Regions from separate parts of the Telluria sp. ZB4P37 genome, predicted to be linked through region 2. Evidence: riboswitches for the same ligand, from Rfam matches in the RefSeq annotation. Region 2 holds a riboswitch; the other holds the start of a gene.
What was found. Region 2 has a riboswitch for thiamine pyrophosphate ahead of thiC (phosphomethylpyrimidine synthase ThiC). Riboswitches for the same ligand answer to the same signal wherever they lie in the genome.

Region 1: another riboswitch for thiamine pyrophosphate. It lies ahead of AC56K1_RS01060 (TonB-dependent siderophore receptor); the one in region 2 lies ahead of thiC (phosphomethylpyrimidine synthase ThiC).

Annotation. Positions count from the first base shown of each region.
Region 1 covers NZ_JCASID010000001.1:207,729-216,549, forward strand. Annotated here, with positions in the region: gene AC56K1_RS01055 (HDOD domain-containing protein) at 1-547, shown strand, start outside; gene AC56K1_RS01060 (TonB-dependent siderophore receptor) at 588-2,720, opposite strand; TPP riboswitch at 2,813-2,917, opposite strand; gene AC56K1_RS01065 (DUF535 family protein) at 3,069-4,040, opposite strand; gene AC56K1_RS01070 (glutathione S-transferase) at 4,368-5,075, shown strand; partial or broken gene AC56K1_RS01075 (MFS transporter) at 5,118-5,510, opposite strand; gene AC56K1_RS01080 (VOC family protein) at 5,641-6,114, shown strand; gene AC56K1_RS01085 (PhzF family phenazine biosynthesis protein) at 6,212-7,060, shown strand; gene AC56K1_RS01090 (N-acyl amino acid synthase FeeM domain-containing protein) at 7,299-8,087, shown strand; gene AC56K1_RS01095 (putative bifunctional diguanylate cyclase/phosphodiesterase) at 8,197-8,821, shown strand, end outside.
Region 2 covers NZ_JCASID010000005.1:267,204-276,024, forward strand. Annotated here, with positions in the region: gene AC56K1_RS11860 (potassium transporter Kup) at 1-128, opposite strand, end outside; gene thiE (thiamine phosphate synthase) at 214-828, opposite strand; gene AC56K1_RS11870 (hydroxymethylpyrimidine/phosphomethylpyrimidine kinase) at 853-1,605, opposite strand; gene AC56K1_RS11875 (thiazole synthase) at 1,605-2,387, opposite strand; gene thiS (sulfur carrier protein ThiS) at 2,445-2,648, opposite strand; gene thiC (phosphomethylpyrimidine synthase ThiC) at 2,645-4,597, opposite strand; TPP riboswitch at 4,666-4,774, opposite strand; gene AC56K1_RS11890 (valine--tRNA ligase) at 5,663-8,458, shown strand; gene AC56K1_RS11895 (DUF2147 domain-containing protein) at 8,622-8,821, shown strand, end outside.

The sequences.
Region 1 (8,821 bases), on a different contig from region 2:
CCTGAACGGCCTGCGCATGCTGCTGGCGCGGGTCGCCTTCCGGCCGCTGGTGCGGGTCAAGGTCCAGGGTGTCGCGCGCGCCGTGGCGCCCAACGTCTGGCGCCACTCCGAACGCTGCGCCTTTGCCGCCAGCGTGATGGCGCCCGGCTTGTCGGCCAGCGTGTTCGAAGCCTACCTGGCCGGCCTGATGCAGAACGTGGGCCTGCAGGTAGCCTTCCAGGTGGCGGACCGCCATTGCGAGGGCAAGGTTCCGGGCGCGGGCAGCTTCGGGATCGCACTGTTCGAGGCCAGCCGCCAGCTGTCCTCGGTGATTGCCCGGCACTGGGATTTCCCGGCCGACGTGGTCGAGGCGATCGCCCGCTCAGGGGAGCCGGATGCAGCGGCGGCGCCGCACCTGGCCCAGGCCCTGGCCCAGGGCGACCGCATCGCCAAGCTGCGCCTGCTGCTCGACGCCGGGGTGATCGAGCCGGAAAGCGCTTTTGTGGCCACAGGCTTGAACGGCTTCCAGCGCCGCTGCCTGGGCAAGCTGGCCGACTTCAGCGATTGAGCGCTGCCTGCCACGGCGAAGGTGGCAGGCAGGGACGCTTCTAGAAGTCGAACTGGGCCGACAGGCGGAAGGTGCGCGGCGCGCCCGGCAGCAGGTAGCCGCCCAGCGACTGCGTCACGTCGCGCCAGTAAAACTTGTCGAACACATTGTCCACGCGGGCGCGCAGGATCGTATGCATCGCGCCGAACTTCAACGCGTACGAGCCGCCCAGGCCCGCCACGTGGTAGCCCGGCACCACCGCCCGGTTGGCCGGATCGAAGGCCTTGCTGCCTGAATACTGCCACAGCGCGTACAGTTTCAGGCCGGGCACCGCCGGCACCGCATATTCCATCCACGCAGTCGAACGGAACTCCGGCACGTTGGTGACGCGCTTGCCTTCGACATCGGCGTCGCCGGTGCCGGTCTGTTTCGCGTCCAGCGACATCATCGACAGGCTGTAGTTCAGGTCCGTACCCAGCTTGCCCTGGGCCGCCAGTTCCAGCCCGCGGTGCCGTTGCTCGCCGCCGCGGATAAAGGTGCCGGCGGCGTTCACGTATTCCAGGCCCTGCGTGATGTCGAACAGCGCGGCCGAGACCATGGCCGCGTTATTGACCATGCCTTTCACGCCGAGTTCAAGCTGCTTCGAGCGGCTCGGCGGCAGGGCGGTGTTCTCGTTGGTGGTGCCCATCTCGGCGATGCCGCCATGCTGCAGGCCGTGGCTCAGCGAGCCGTAGACGCTCCAGTCGCGCGCCGGCTTGTACACCAGCGCCACGCTCGGCAGCACGAAGGAGTCAATGGCATGCACGCGCGCTTGACCGATCTCGGCCAGTTCGTCGCGCTTGAGCTTCACGTAGCGCAGGCCGGTGTGCAGCGTCATTGTTTGGGACAGCGTGGCGACGTCCTGCACGAACAGCGAGCGCTCAAGGTCATTGCGGCGGGCCGTCACCGGGCCGGTCGCGGGATTGCCCGGTGCCTGATCGACCTGCAGGTTGTCGTAGATATTGCTGTAGCCGGCGTAGTCGTAGACGTATTCGCCGAAGCTGTCGTGGCGTTCCGACATGGCCGCGCCCACGGTCAATGCGTGGCGCACCGCGCCAGTAGCAAAGCGGCCCTGCAGCAGCGCTTGCGCGCCCCAAGGGGTCTTGCGCTCGCCCACGCTCTGGTAGTCGTAGACGTCGTAGTCGCCGTTGGAGCAGTAGCCCGGGTAGTAGCCGTCGCCTTCGTTGCTGCAGCCATAAGGGAAGGCGGTGTAGTCGTCGCGCTCGAACCAGTGCTTGTTCGCGTTGACGGTCGCCGTCCAGTCGGCATTGAGCCGGTATTCGAAGCGCAGGCCGAGATTGCTGCTGGTGGTGTCTACTGGCCTGGTCCAGGCCTGGGCGTTCAGCAGCGTCTTCGGCGATACGCCGGTCGGCAGGCTTGCGTTGCGAATCAACTGGTAGCCCGGCGCGGTGACTTGCGAGCGGTGCTGGCGGTCGAGGTCGAGCTGGAGCAAGGCGTCGGGCGTGATCTGCCAGTCGAAGGCGCCAGAGACGAACTGGCGCTCGCCGTCGGCGCCGCGCACATAGGATTTGAGGTTCTCAAGCGCGGCGTTGAGCCGATAGCCGAAGCGGCGGTCCTCGGAGCGGCCGCTCAGGTCGACCGAGCCGTGCAGGGTGCCGCGTTCGCTCACTTCCACCAGCGCCGAGCGCAGCGGCGTATTGGTCGGGCGCTTGGTCACGAAATTAACCATGCCGCCGGGCGCGGCGACGCCCGCCTGCAGGCCGGCCAGGCCGCGCAGGGTCTCGATGCGCTCCTTGTTCTCGAGCGGGATCTGGGTATCGGCGGGAATTGCGATGCCGTCCTTGCGGTAGCTGGTCGCGTTGTCGAGCGCGAAGCCGCGGATCGAGAACTGCTCGGCATAGCCAACCGCGTTATAGGCGTCTCCCACCGAGGCATCGAAGCGGGCCGCATCGGTGACGTTGCGGATCGACAGGTCTTGCATCTGGGTGCGGGTCAGGGCGCTGATCGCCGCCGGGGTGTCGAGCAGCGGGGCATCTGAAAAGCCGCCGATGCTGGCGCGGTCGCTGGCGACCCAGCGGCTGCCGCTGACGACCACCGAGGCGACGCCCTCAAGCGTTTGCTGCGCCGACGCGGTCGCGGAGAATGCCTGCAGGACGGCGCAGGCGAGGACGGATTGCTTCAGGTTGAATGTCATGTGTTTGCTCGTCTTCGCGCGCCACGATAACGATGCGGCGCGCTGCTTATATAAAAAGCCGGAGCCAACGTGGGGGAAGGGCAAACAAGATGGGGAACTGCGTTGCGCTTTCCTTCGCTGGCATTATCCAGATCAGGTACGAAGGGTATCTCTCACCCGAATCGTGCAATGCACGTCCAGGACCCCTAGCGAGGCGGCAGTGTACCACGGTCCCGGGCGGGCGTGGCGAATGTGACCAGCGGTGGTAGCGGCCGCATTGCCGCGAACCGTAGCAGGGCGTTGTCCGCCACCGCTTCCGGCGCGCTTCGATCGAGGCCGCCGGATGCGGGGACGGGGCTTGGCGAAGGCTCAGGCTTCCGCGGTGGCAGGCGCCGCCACCGTGCGCGCCTGGGCGCTTGCGGCCGGCACCATGTGGCGCAGCATGGTGGAACGGGTGGAGTCGCCGATGGCACGCCAGTATTCGCGCCGCTGCGCCGCGCGCTTGCGGTGCTTGGACGGCATCTCGGACAGCGGCTTGAGGTAGAAGGGCAGCGGCACCAGATAGCTGCGGCCCGGCATCTCGACCCCGCCCAGCACCTTCCAGAAGCCGTCGTAGGCGTTCTCGAAATGCTTGATGTCGAGCGGGTTGTAGGCGATGTGCGAGGTGCACTTGATGGCCACCACGCGGTCGATGCCCACCGCCTGCGCCACGCCCTGCATGGCGGCGAAGCAGAAGAAGCTCGGCGAATTGTTGGGGAAGGTTTCTTCGAAGGCGTCGAAGGCGGCGCCGGAATCAATCCAGCGGCCCTGGTTGCGCGTGACGAAAGGCACCATGGGCAGCTCGACGCCGGCCAGCTGGCCATCGACCCAGGTGTACGACAGGCGGTGCAGGTACTTGCCGTCGGCAACCAGCGAGATGGTCAGGTCGCCCTCGGCATCGCTGCGCGGCGCCATCTCCAGGCGCAAGAGGAAACTGTGTTCGCCGCTTTCCAGTTGCGCCTGGTGCTGCCACAGGGTGAGGCCGCCGCTGCCATACACCAGCTGGTGATAGGCGTTGCCGAAGGTCGTGTCTTCGAAGCGGTAATGCGAGAGCACGCATTGCACGCGCTGGCGCGCGCTCAGGTCTTTGGACAGGTAGCTGCGGTGGCTCAGGTGGTGGAACAGGTCGTCGTTGGGCGCGGCCGCGACGAAGCGGCGCACCAGGTCGAGACGGCAGAGGGCCTGGTGCTCGCGCCAGTAGCGCAGCACGCGCAGGCTGCGCGCGATGCTGAGCATCCAGGAAGCGGGCGTGTACTGGCCGCGGCGGGCGAGCCAATGCTTTGTCAAGTGAGCGAAGATCATGCGGGGCGCTCCATTCGGCGTAAAGTTGCGGGCGCGGCAAGGGCGCCCTGTCTTTAACTCGATGCCCGTCACAGGATGACGGGCTGACTTTGCAGAAAGTTAATTCCGCAAAGCATTATCTGCCGAAAAGCTAGCTTGTGCCCGGATAGTGCAAAAGGAATGAGGGGGTGAAACCTGGGTCAGAAGAAGCGGTCATGTGGTCTCTCTCTATTGTTTGACTTTTTGTTTTCGCCTGACGGGCAAACAAGACTACCATGTTTGTGCGGCGACACGCTTCCAATTCATCGCCGATAATTGCGCCAAACCGAAACACCTTGGGGGAGCGAGATGGTGTACGAACTTTTTTACTGGCCGGGCATTCAGGGGCGGGGAGAATTTGTCCGGCTGGCGCTCGAAGAGGCCGCTGCGGAATATGTCGACGTGGCGCGGCGCCCCGGCGGGATGGACCTGCTGCTCTCCGCGCTCGACACCGAAACCCATCCTTCGTTCGCGCCACCCTTCCTGAAGGTCGGCGAGATGACGATAGGCCAGGTTGCCAATATCCTGCTCTATCTGGGCGAGCAGCATGGCCTGGCGCCGCGTACCGATCCGGGGCGCCTCTGGGCCCACCAGCTGCAACTGACCATCGCCGACCTGGTCGCCGAGATCCACGACACCCACCACCCGATCGCCACCTCGCTCTACTACGAAGACCAGAAGCCGGAAGCCCAGCGCCGCGCCGCCGACTTCATCGACACGCGCCTGCCGAAATTCTTCGGCTACTTCTCGCGCATCCTCACCAATCCCGAACCGCGCCACTGGCTGGTGGGCGAAAAGCCCACCTATGCCGATCTGTCGCTGTTCCAGGTGGTCGAGGGCCTGCGCCATGCCTTCCCGAATGCGATGAAGCGCCTGGAGGGCGAGTATCCGGCCCTGGGCCTGCTGCGCGACCGGGTCGCGGCGCGGCCGAATATCGCGGCCTACCTGGCCTCGGCGCGGCGCGTCCCGTTCAACGAGAACGGGATCTTCCGACATTATCCGGAGCTGGACGAATAAGCCGCGTTCGTCGCATGCGACTCACGCCGCAGATCCGGACGGCGCGGCCAATGGGTCCTTGCGGTCGGCCAGCTTGCCGCCCCAGATATTCCCGGCCGCGACAGAGACGCCATACACCAGCATCACCAGGCCCACGCTGGAGGCCGCAAAACCCGAGACTTCCTGCGGGATCGGCGCCAGGTAGGTGAAGGCGATGAAGGAGCCCCCGTAGCCGGGGGTGGTGATGGCATACACCAGGAGCAGGCGCGGTTAGCGCAGCACGGCGGGCTGGGTCAACAGGCTTGGTGGCTTGCTGTCGGAGATGTTCGAGGGCGCCAGGATCGAGCTGCCGATCATGGCGACCACGCCCAGCAGCAACACGGCGAGAGAACTAGCCTGCCAGCCGACATGCTGGCCGATGAAGGTCCCGAGAGGCACGCCGGTGACCAGGGCCACGGGTCGTTTTCTCATTAGATGAATGTCTAACTATTGGTCGTAGCGTGCGCCCGGGTCAAGCCTTTGGGAGGTTGCATGAACCTTCAGCCGGGGCTAAGGTCATTCAGCTTGTCCAACCCGAGGAGATCCCATGAACGCCCCCCAATCCGCAGTCAAGCCCGTCGAAGACGGCATGCACACCGTCACCCCGCACCTGGTCTGCGCCGGCGCGGCCGAGGCCATCGATTTCTACCAGCGCGCCTTCGGCGCCGAAGAGATCATGCGCCTGCCCGGCCCGGGCGGCCTGCTGGCCCACGCCGCCGTGCGCATCGGCGATTCGATGGTGATGCTGATGGACGAGTTTCCCGACTGGGACGCCATCGGGCCGAGCACGCTGGGCGGCTCGCCGGTGACGATCCACCTGGCCGTGCCCGATGTCGACCAGCTGTTCGAGCGCGCCGTCGAGGCCGGCGCGAAGGCGCGGATGGCGCCGGCCGACATGTTCTGGGGCGACCGCTACGGTGTGGTCGAAGATCCATTCGGCCACCGCTGGTCGATCGCCACCCATATCCGCGACGTCTCGCCCGAGGAAATGGCGCAAGCGATGCAGCAGGGGATGGGGTAGAACCGGCCGGTGAAATCGCAGGCGCCGGCGGGAAGGCCGGCAAGGCCGCGGAGGGCGCGCTATGATGACGATTCCTTAACGACGGGACTACTTACCCATGGAAGTCATTGCGAATCTGGACGAGGTGCTGCGCATCGCAGCGTTTGACGACGGCGGCACAGGCGGTAATCCGGCCGGGGTCTGGATCGGCGGCGCCTTGCCGCCGGCAGCCGAGATGGCGAAGCTGGCGCAGGCCATCGGTTTCTCCGAGACGGCCTTCGCGGCGCCGGCGGGCGAGGGCTGGCGGGTGCGCTATTTTTCTCCCGAGTCCGAAGTGCCGTTCTGCGGCCATGCCACGATCGCACTGGGCGCGGCGCTGGCGCGGCGTTTCGGCGACGGCCGTTTTTCGCTGGCCCTGAACTCGGCAGCCATCACGGTCGAGGGCCGGGTCGACGGCGCGGGCGTGGCGGCCAGCCTGCAGTCGCCGCCTACCCGCAGCCAGCCGGCCCCGGCGCCGCTGGTCGACGCCGCGCTGACCCTGTTCGGCTACACCCGCGCCGACCTCGATGAGCGCATCCCGCCGGCGCTGGCCCATGGCGGCGCCGACCACCTGGTGCTGGCGCTGAAGAGCCGCGCTCTACTTTCGCGCATGTCCTATGAGCTCGACGCCGGACGGCGCCTGATGAACGGGCATGGCCTGGTGACGGTCGTGCTCGTGTATGCGGAAACCCCCCAGCTCTTCCATACCCGCAATCCCTTCGCCTCCGGCGGCGTGCTGGAAGACCCCGCCACCGGCGCCGGCACTGCGGCCTTTGCTGCTTACCTGCGCGACCTTGGCTGGCCGCACGGCGGGCGCATCGAGGTAGTGCAGGGCGAGGACATGGGCATGCGCTCGCGCTTGAGCGCCGAGATCGGGCCGGAGCCGGGCAGTTCGATCCGGGTGTCGGGCACCGCGCGCATGATGTGATGCTGGAGCCAGTTAAAGGCCGTGCGCGGCGGTCCGGACGTGCTGCTTATCCAGCCTGCATTTTTTTCTACACTATTTTTAACGTGCACGGTTTGATGTAGGACAGTTCTTTCACTGGAGTAGGATAAATAGAAGGCATAAAGTGCTTCTACTCAGCAATTAGATTGCCAGTGATCGGATTGATAATTTGATTCAGATAAGTTCTGTTTCATTCTTTCAACCCGAGGAGTCCCCCGTCATGTCGCTGTTTGACCCAGTCGTCTCCAACCCAGCCAGCGCCGGCGTGCGCGCTGCCCGCGAAGCACGTGCGGCCGGCCGCGCGACCGAGCGCTTGCCCTTCACCATTCGCCGGGTTGAAACCGAGGCCGACCTGTTGAAAGCGGTGCAGGTCCGCCACGCCGCCTACGCCCGCCACGTGCCGGAATTCGCGCGCACGCTGGCCCTGCCGGAAGCGGCCGACTACGACGACGACACCATCGTCCTGCTGGCCGAATCGAAGCTCGACGGTTCGCCCCTTGGCAGCACCCGGATTCGCAGCAACCTGCACCGTCCGCTGGGCGTCGAGGCATCGATCGAGCTGCCGCACTGGCTGCAGGGCCGCCGCCTGGTCGAAGCGACGCGCCTGGGCATCGACGAGGGCCGCGTCGGCCGCATGGTCAAAGTGGCACTAGTCAAGGCCTGCTTCATGTATTGCGAAGACAACGCCATCGATTACTCGGTCGCCACCGGCCGCCCGCCGGTCGACCGCCAGTACGAGCAGATGCTGTTCACCGATGTGTTCCCGGAGCAGGGTCTGGTCGCGCTGCGCCACGTCGGCAACATCCCGCACCGCGTGATGGCCTTCGAGATCGCCAGCTTCGAGCAGCGCTACACCGAGGCGCGCCACCCGCTGCTGAACTTCTTCTTCAACACCCACCACCCGGACATCGACATCGGCCCGGCCACGCCGCCGCCGGCCCAGGTGGCGCCGCGCGCCCACGTCCCTGCGCACCCGGCGTTGCAGGCACGCGAATTCGCCTTCGCCTGAAGGCATATTTAAAACATATTGCATGACTGCATCAATATAAGGCTGTATCCTTGCGCTTTGGCGCTCCCCCCGGCAACGGTGGGGGCATTCGACCGCCTTGATACTGCCTATGCCCATTCCAGCACCCACACGCCGTTCTACGCTTCCCGCCGCTGCACACGCGGTGGTGGAGCGGGTGTTGCAGGTCTTTGCCTATTACCTGATTCCGCTCGGGATCGGGATCGTTTCCCTGATCGCCCTGGTTTTCTGGCACGACCAGTACCGCACGGTAGGCGACGTACCGCTGTCGATGGTCGTCGCGGTCCAGACCGAAGCCTCGCTGGCGCCGGGCGCCGCGCTGGCGCGCGCCAAAGCCGGCGGACTGGTCACCGGTTATGACACCCATTTGTCCGAAGATCCGGTCTGGTTCGCTTTCGAGCCGATGCCGCGCGCCGGCAGCCAGGTGGTGGAATTCCCTTCGCGCCATGCGCAGGACGTCGCCTGCTGGGATGCCGGCAGCCTGGCCCCGCTGGGCACGGCCACGCGCGGCGCCGGCACCGGCTTCATCGAAGCCTCGAAAGCCGGCTTCGCCCTGAAGCTGGCGCCGCTGCCGTCGTCGCTGTTGTGCCGCTCGCGCTTCGCCGGCCCGGCGCGCCTGTCGGTGCTGCAATGGCCGTCGGACCAGTACGCACTCTCGGTCGAGCAATACCACCGCAAGTCGGGCCTGTTAGACGGCGGCATGGTGGTGCTGGCCC
Region 2 (8,821 bases):
CCATGGGCAGGTGCGAACACCTCCTTGAGGGTGTATAGGGGACTGGTTCCGATATCGCCGTAGACGACGCCAATCGCACCTAGGGTGAGGGCAGCCACCCCGTTCTGATTGCCTTGCGGTTTAGTCATTTTATTATTTTCAGAATAACGTTATGACATTGTAACGTTACCGGCCCCAAGACGGCGGCTCGCTAGACAAGCGAGCAACTATCTTTCATGCGGAATCGAATATCGCGCAGAATGTACGCACGGCCGCTGCCGGGTCGTCGGCTGCGTACACGCTGGTGATGGCCGCCACCATGGCTGCGCCGCGCTTGACCAGCGGCGCAGCATTTTGCGGCGTCATGCCGCCGATGACCGCCATCGGCAGGGCGACGCGGTCGCGCCAGACGTCGACCAGCTGCGGCGGCGTCACGAAGCTGTACTTCTTCACTGGCGAGGGATAAAAACCGCCGAAGGCCACATAGCTGGCGCCGCTCTGCTGGGCCGCCTCGGCCAGTTTCAGTTCGCCATAGCAGGACGCGCCGATGATCGCGCAGGGACCGAGCCGGGCGCGCGCCTCGGCCACCGATACGTCCGTGCCTCCCAGGTGCACGCCGTCGGCGCCGAGATCGCGGCACAGGTCGACATGGTCGTTGATCACGAGCGCACGGCCATGGTGGCGGCACAGCGCCAGCAGGGCGGCGCCCTGCTCCGCCCGCAGCGCGGGGCTGGCGCTCTTGTTCCGGTACTGCAGCAGTGCGGCGCCGGCTTTGATCGCGGTCTCGGTGAGGGCCAGCAGGCGGTCGGTATCAGGCCAGTCGGGGGTGACCAGGTAAAGTCCTTGCAGGGTGTGGGTGTTCAATGCGGTCTTTCAGTGGGTGTGGAGGATGCGGCGCGGGATACGCTGGCCCGGGGCGATCCAGAAGGCATGGGCCAGGGTCTGGTGGCAGTAGTCCTGCGCGCGTTCGAGCGCCTGCCCGACGGGGTCCCCCAGCGCCAGCCGGGCGCCGATGGCGGCGGCCAGGGTGCAGCCGCTGCCGTGGTAGGTATGCGGCAGGCGTGGCAGGCGCCATACCCGCTCTTCGACGCCGCCGCGCAGCCAGCGGTTCAGGATGATGTCGCCGTCACCATGGCCGCCGGTGACGAACACGTGCTCGCAGGGCATGGCATCAAACGCCCCGAGGGCCAGCGCTTCCGGCAGGTTCGGCACCAGCACGGTCGCAAGCAGCAGCAGCTCGGCCAGGGCGTCCACGGCATTGTCCCGGCCCAGCAAGTCGCCATGGCCGCTCCCCAGCACCGGGTCGAGCACCACCGGCAGGCTCGGGTCGGCGAGGCGGAGCCGGTGCAGCAGCGTGGCGATCGCTGCGGCGTTCTCGCGGCTGCCCGGGATGCCGATCTTCACCGCGTCGATGCTGCAGGTGTCGATCAGCGCATCGGCCTGGCGCAGCATGAAGCCTGTATCGACCGGCTGCACCTCGTGTACGCGGTTGTTGTCCTGCACCGTGAGGGCCGTCGCTACCGGCAGCGCATGGGCCCCGAGCGCGCCGATGGCGGCGATGTCCGCCGCCAGCCCGGCCCCGCCGCCGGGATCGAGCCCGGCGAACACCAGCACGGTGGGCACCATCAGGCGACCAACCCTTCGACCGGGGAGGATGGCGCCGCGGCAAAGCGCTTCGGCATGCGCCCTGCCAGGTGCGCTTCGCGGCCGGCGATCACGGCATGGCGCATCGCGCGCGCCATCCGCACCGGGTCGCGCGCAGCGGCGATCGCGCTGTTCATCAACACGCCGTCGCAGCCCAGTTCCATCGCGATGGCCGCATCCGAGGCGGTGCCGACGCCGGCATCGACCAGCACCGGCACCGTGGCCTGCTCGACGATCAGCCCCAGGTTCCACGGGTTCAGGATGCCCATGCCCGAACCGATCAGCGAGGCCAGCGGCATCACCGCGACGCAGCCGATCTCCTGCAGGATGCGGGCCTGCACCGGATCGTCGCTGCAATAGACCATCACGTCGAAGCCGTCGCGCACCAGCGTTTCGGCGGCTTTCAAGGTTTCCGGCATGTGCGGGAACAAGGTAGCCGGGTCGCCCAGCACTTCGAGCTTGACCAGTTTGCGCCCGCCCAGCAGCTCACGCGCCATCTGCAGTGTGTAGACGGCGTCTTTCGCGGTGTAGCAGCCGGCGGTGTTGGGCAGGATGGTGAATTCGCCAAGTGGCAGGACGTCGAGCAGGTTCGGAGCCTTGCGGTCCTGACCGATGTTCACGCGGCGGATGGCCACCGTGACGATCTCGGCGCCCGCTGCCAGCGTGGCTTCGCGGGTCTGGGCCAGGTCGCGGTATTTGCCGCTGCCGACCAGCAGGCGTGAAGAGAATTGGCGGCCGGCGATGGTGAGGAAATCTTCGTTCATTGTTGTCCTTTCTTGCAGGGTGGCGGGTCCTCCAGCCCACCCTGCGAAACCCGTTGATCAACCGCCGCCGATGGCGCGCACAATGTCTACTTTGTCGCTGGCCCGCAAGCGCCGTTCCGCCCACGCTTCGCGCGGCACCACTTCGCGGTTGACCGCCACCGCCACCGCCTGCCCCGCCAGCCCAAGTTCGCCGGCCAGCTCCTGCAGCGACTGCCCCGCCGGCACATGGAAAGGTGCGCCGTTCAATTCGATCCGTGTCATCCCGCCTCCCGGTACAGACGAGCGCCGCCCTTCACGAATTCGATCGCCTTTTCCTGCAACCCTTGCGCCAGCGCGGCCTGCTCGCCAACGCCATTGGGCGCCGCGTTGGCGCGCACTTCCTGGGTGATCTTCATCGAGCAGAAATGCGGCCCGCACATCGAGCAGAAATGGGCAACCTTGCTCGACTCCTTGGGCAGGGTCTCGTCATGGAAGGCGCGCGCCTTGTCGGGGTCGAGACCCAGGTTGAACTGGTCGTCCCAGCGGAATTCGAAGCGTGCTTTCGACAGCGCGTTGTCGCGCATCTGCGCGCCCGGATGGCCCTTGGCCAGGTCGGCGGCGTGGGCCGCGATCTTGTAGGTGATGATGCCCTCCTTGACGTCGGCCTTGTCGGGCAGGCCGAGATGCTCCTTGGGCGTGACGTAGCACAGCATGGCGGTGCCGTACCAGCCGATGGTGGCCGCGCCGATGCCCGAGGTGATGTGGTCGTAGCCGGGGGCGATGTCGGTGGTGAGCGGTCCGAGCGTGTAGAACGGCGCCTCGCTGCACTGCTCGAGTTGCAGGTCCATGTTCTCCTTGATCAGGTGCAGCGGCACGTGGCCCGGGCCTTCGATCATGGTCTGCACGTCGTGGCGCCAAGCGATCTGCGTCAGTTCGCCGAGCGTTTTCAGTTCGGCCAGCTGGGCCTCGTCGTTCGCATCGAAGATCGAACCCGGACGCAGGCCGTCGCCCAGGCTGAACGACACGTCATAAGCCTTCATGATCTGGCAGATGTCCTCGAAATGCGTGTAGAGGAAGGATTCGCGGTGGTGGGCCAGGCACCACTTGGCCATGATCGAGCCGCCGCGCGAAACGATGCCGGTCAGGCGGTTTGCCGTCATCGGCACATAGGCCAGGCGCACGCCGGCGTGGATGGTGAAATAGTCGACGCCCTGCTCCGCCTGTTCGATAAGGGTGTCGCGGTAGATCTCCCAGGTGAGGTCTTCGGCCTTGCCGTTCACCTTTTCCAGCGCCTGGTAGAGCGGCACCGTCCCGATCGGCACCGGGGAATTCCGGATGATCCATTCGCGCGTCTCGTGGATATGCTTGCCGGTCGAGAGGTCCATCACGTTGTCGGCGCCCCAGCGGATGGCCCAGGTCATCTTCTCGACTTCTTCGCCGATCGAAGACGTGATGGCCGAGTTGCCGATGTTGGCGTTGATCTTCACCAGGAAGTTGCGGCCGATGATCATCGGCTCGACCTCCGGATGGTTGATGTTGGCCGGGATGATGGCGCGGCCGCGCGCCAGTTCGCTGCGCACGAATTCCGGCGTGATCTCCGGCGGGATGCTGGCGCCGAAGGACTGGCCCGGATGCTGGCGCCCCAGCAGGCTGGCCGTGCGCGCGCCCATCGGGCCCGACTCCACCAGGGAAGCCAGGTATTCGCGGCGCCGCAGGTTCTCGCGCAGCGCCACGAATTCCATTTCGGGCGTGATGATGCCCTGCCGCGCGTAGTGCATTTGCGTGACGTTGCGGCCCGGCAGTGCGCGGCGCGGCTTGCGCTGCAGGTTAAAACGCAGCGCAGCCAGGGCCGGGTCGCGCAGCCGCGCCTGGCCGTAGGCGGAGCTCGGCCCCGCCAGTTCCTCGGTGTCGGCGCGTTCGCGGATCCACGGCAGGCGCGGCGACTTCAGGCCGCAGCGCAGGTCGATGCCGGCGGCCGGATCGGTGTAGGGACCGGAGGTGTCGTAGACGAACAGCGGCGGGTTCGGCTCGCCGCCGAGGCTGCCAGGTGTGGGCGATTGCGCGATCTCGCGCATCGGCACCCGGATGTCGGGCCGGCCGCCTTCGATATAGACCTTGCGCGAGTTCGGGAAGGGCGCGATGGCCGCGCGGTCGACCGTGGCGGTCGCGGCATCGAAAGAATGGGGGGTGGGAAGCGATGCCTTCAGTGCGGCGTCGAGTGGTGCATTCATGTGGCTCCTTTGCGAGGAGCCAGCAAAGGATTCATCGGGTGTGGCGACGCCTGTGCGCATGCGCGCGGCCGCCTGGCCGACTGCTTCCCTTCGCTGGCATTATCCAGATCAGGTTCGGAGGGTATTTCTCACCCGCGCATGCAGCAATATGCATGCGCAGGACCCCTAGCGTGTGCTGCCGTTTCGGCAACGGGCGGATTATAGCCCAGGCAAACTTGTACTTACAAGCCACACCCCCCGGCCCGGGATGGGCCGGGTTCTACAGCATCGGCGTCTCCCCGGGCAGCGCCTGCAACTCGAGCCTGCCCTCGACCAGGCTGGCGTCGACGAACGGCGTCTCGGATGGCGCGATTTCCCTCGCCGCGCTCGGCCCAGCAGCGCCCCCTGGCCGTCGCCCATGAACAGTTCCGCCAGGTTGTCGTCGTCTTCGCTCACCGGATAACGCACGCGCACGGTCAGGATCTTCGACAGCACCTGTGACCCATCCACTGCCGCCGGACGGCAGGGTGCCGGTGTGATAACTGGTGAACAGGGGCGGCACGACGTCGGACACGCTGTCGGTCTCGATCCGCACCGTGCGGAAATGACTGGATTGGCGGCCAGGCCCAGCTCGCCATTACCGGGGCCGGATATTTCTTCGTAGGTGAGCTGGCTGACGGCATTCTCCGTCTGCCGCTCGGCGGCGACGGACTCCACGCCGGTTGGATCAGGTTGCGACATATTCGTCTCCATCACGACCATTCGTGTCCGGCGCGACAATGGGCTGCGAGGCCCGGTATCCGGCCGGAAGCTTATGCGACTACAGGCTTCCCCTTCCCTTTTAGTATGAATATCCCTTTTTGACCGGGGTCGGGGGAAAGCGATTTGTCGAGTCCGTATTGATCGGAGACGATTTGACAGCCCATGTGAGCTGGATCAAAGACTTACTGGTTACAAAATGACATGCCGTCGGAAGGCGGACTGGCCGGCGCGGCAGGCTCCCGGGCTGCGCCGCTGCCGGGAATAGGCGGGCGCTGGAAGGTGACCTATAATGGTTTTTTTCTCAAATTCAATCGCCCGCACATTATGGAATTAGCCAAGTCTTTCGAGCCCGCCGACATTGAACAACATTGGCGCGCCGAGTGGGAAAAGCGCGGTTACTTCACCGCCACCATGGAGGACGGCAAGCCGTCGTTCAGCATCCAGCTGCCGCCGCCAAACGTGACCGGCACGCTGCACATGGGCCACGCCTTCAACCAGACTGTCATGGACGGCCTGACCCGCTACTACCGCATGCGCGGCCATAACACCGCCTGGATCCCGGGCACCGACCACGCCGGCATCGCCACCCAGATCGTGGTCGAGCGCCAGCTCGACGCGCAGAAGATCTCGCGCCACGACCTGGGCCGCGACGCCTTCGTCGAGAAGGTCTGGGAGTGGAAGGAAAAGTCGGGCAATACCATCACCGGCCAGATGCGCCGCATGGGCACCTCGCCCGACTGGCAGCGCGAATACTTCACGATGGACGAAACCCGTTCGAAGGTCGTCTCGGAAGTCTTCGTGCGCCTGTACGAGCAGGGCCTGATCTACCGCGGCAAGCGCCTGGTCAACTGGGACCCGGTGCTGGGCACCGCGGTGTCGGACCTGGAAGTCGATTCGCAGGAAGAGGACGGCTCGATGTGGTACATCCAGTACCCGCTTGCCGACGGCTCCGGCCACCTGACGGTGGCCACCACGCGTCCTGAAACCATGCTGGGCGACGTCGCCGTGGCGGTCGATCCGACCGACGAGCGCTATACCCACTTGCACGGCAAGATGCTTACCCTGCCACTGACCGGCCGCCAGATCCCGGTGATCGCCGACAGCTATGTCGACAAGGAATTCGGCACCGGCTGCGTGAAGATCACGCCGGCCCACGATTTCAACGACTACGCGGTCGGCCAGCGCGCCAACCTCGCGCCGATCACGATCATGACGCTCGACGCCAAGATCAACGAGAACGCCCCGGCCCAGTACCAGGGCATGGACCGCTTCGCCGCGCGCAAGCAGATCGTCTCCGACCTGGAGGCGCAAGGCCTGCTGGAGCAGGTCAAGCCGCACAAGCTGATGGTGCCGCGCGGCGACCGCACCGGCGTCGTCATCGAGCCGATGCTGACCGACCAGTGGTTCGTCGCCATGAGCAAGCCGGCGCCGGAAGGCACTTTCAATCCGGGCAAGTCGATCACCGAAGTGGCAATGGAAAAAGTCGCCAGCGGCGAGATCAAGTTCGTGCCCGAGAACTGGACCACCACCTACAACCAGTGGCTGGGCAACATCCAGGACTGGTGCATCTCGCGCCAGCTGTGGTGGGGCCACCGCATCCCGGCCTGGTACGCGGAAGACGGCCAGATCGTGGTCGCGCGCACCGAAGAAGAAGCGCAAGCCAAGGCCAAAGCCGCCGGCGTCAACGGCCCGCTGCGCCGCGACGACGACGTCCTGGATACCTGGTTCTCGTCGGCCCTGGTCCCCTTCTCGACCATGGGCTGGCCCGAGCAGACGAAGGACATGTCGATGTTCCTGCCTTCGTCCGTGCTGGTGACGGGCTTCGACATCATCTTCTTCTGGGTTGCCCGCATGGTGATGATGACGACCCACTTCACCGGCAAGGTACCGTTCGAGACCGTGTACGTGCACGGCCTGGTGCGCGACTCGCAGGGCCAGAAGATGTCGAAATCGAAGGGCAATACGCTCGACCCGATCGACCTGATCGACGGCATCGGCATCGAAGAGTTGGTCGCCAAGCGCACCACCGGCCTGATGGACCCGCGGGCTTCGGAGAAAATCGCCAAGGCCACCCGCAAGGAATTCCCGAACGGGATCCCGGCCTTCGGCACCGACGCCGTGCGCTTCACGATGGCCAGCTACGCTTCGCTGGGCCGCAACATCAACTTCGACCTCGGCCGCTGCGAAGGCTACCGCAACTTCTGCAACAAGATGTGGAATGCGACGCGCTTCGTGATGATGAATACCGAAGGCAAGGACTGCGGCCAGCCGAACCCGGAAGACCTGTCTCAGGCCGACCGCTGGATCATCTCGCTGATGAACCGCGCCGAGCTCGACGTGGCCAAGGGCTTCGCCGACTACCGCTTCGACAACATCGCCAGCACCATCTACAAGTTCGTCTGGGACGAGTACTGCGACTGGTACCTGGAAGTGGCCAAGGTCTCGGTCCAGCAAGGCACCGAAGCGCAGCAGCGCGCCACCCGCCACACCCTGCTGCGCGTACTCGAAGTGATCCTTCGCCTGGCGCATCCGATCATCCCGTTCGTGACCGAAGCGCTGTGGCAGGCGATCGCGCCGCTGGCCGGGAAAACGGGCGACAGCATCATGATGCAGCCCTACCCGATCGCCGACGAATCCCTGATCAGCGAAGCGGCCGAAGGCTGGATGGCCCAGCTCAAGGACCTCACCAATGCCACCCGCAACCTGCGCGGCGAGATGAAGCTCTCGCCCTCGGTACGCGTGCCGCTGATCGTCGAGCCGGGAGCCGGTGCCGAACGGGCAGCCCTGGCGAGCTTCGCGCCCTATGTCCAGTCGCTGTGCAAGCTGGCCGAAGTGCAAATCGTCGACGCCCTGCCGGAATCGCCGGCCGCGGTGTCGGTCGTCGGCACCACCAAGCTGATGCTGAAGGTCGAGATCGACGTCGCCGCCGAACGCGAGCGCCTGTCGAAGGAGATCGCGCGCATCGAAGGCGAGATCACCAAGGCGACGGCCAAGCTCTCGAGCGAAAGCTTCGTCGCCCGCGCCCCGGCCGCGGTGGTGGCGCAGGAGAAGGAACGCGTGGCGAACTTCTCGGCGACGCTGGACAAGATGCGGGAGCAGTTGGGCAAGCTGGCGGCGTAAGCTGTTGCGCTTCCTGAGAACGCGGCCCTGGTGGCCGCGTTTTTTTGTTTTCATAGGGCGGGCGGCCACGGTGATTGGAATGGTTCTTCAGGTTCCAGATCACCCCGGCGTCAACACAGTTTGCTACACTGACCCCGCCTGACAACAACAATGGAGACTGACAATGCGACAACTGATTGGGGCAAGCCTGATTGCCATGATGTTCGCCATGCCTGCAATGGCGCAAAACGCCTCGCCGGCGGGCACGTGGAAAACGATCGACGACGAAACCGGCAAGCCGAAGTCGCTGGTGCGGATCACCGAGGAGGGCGGCGTCCTGACCGGCAAGATCGAGAAGCTGTTCCGCCCTGCGGACCAGGACCA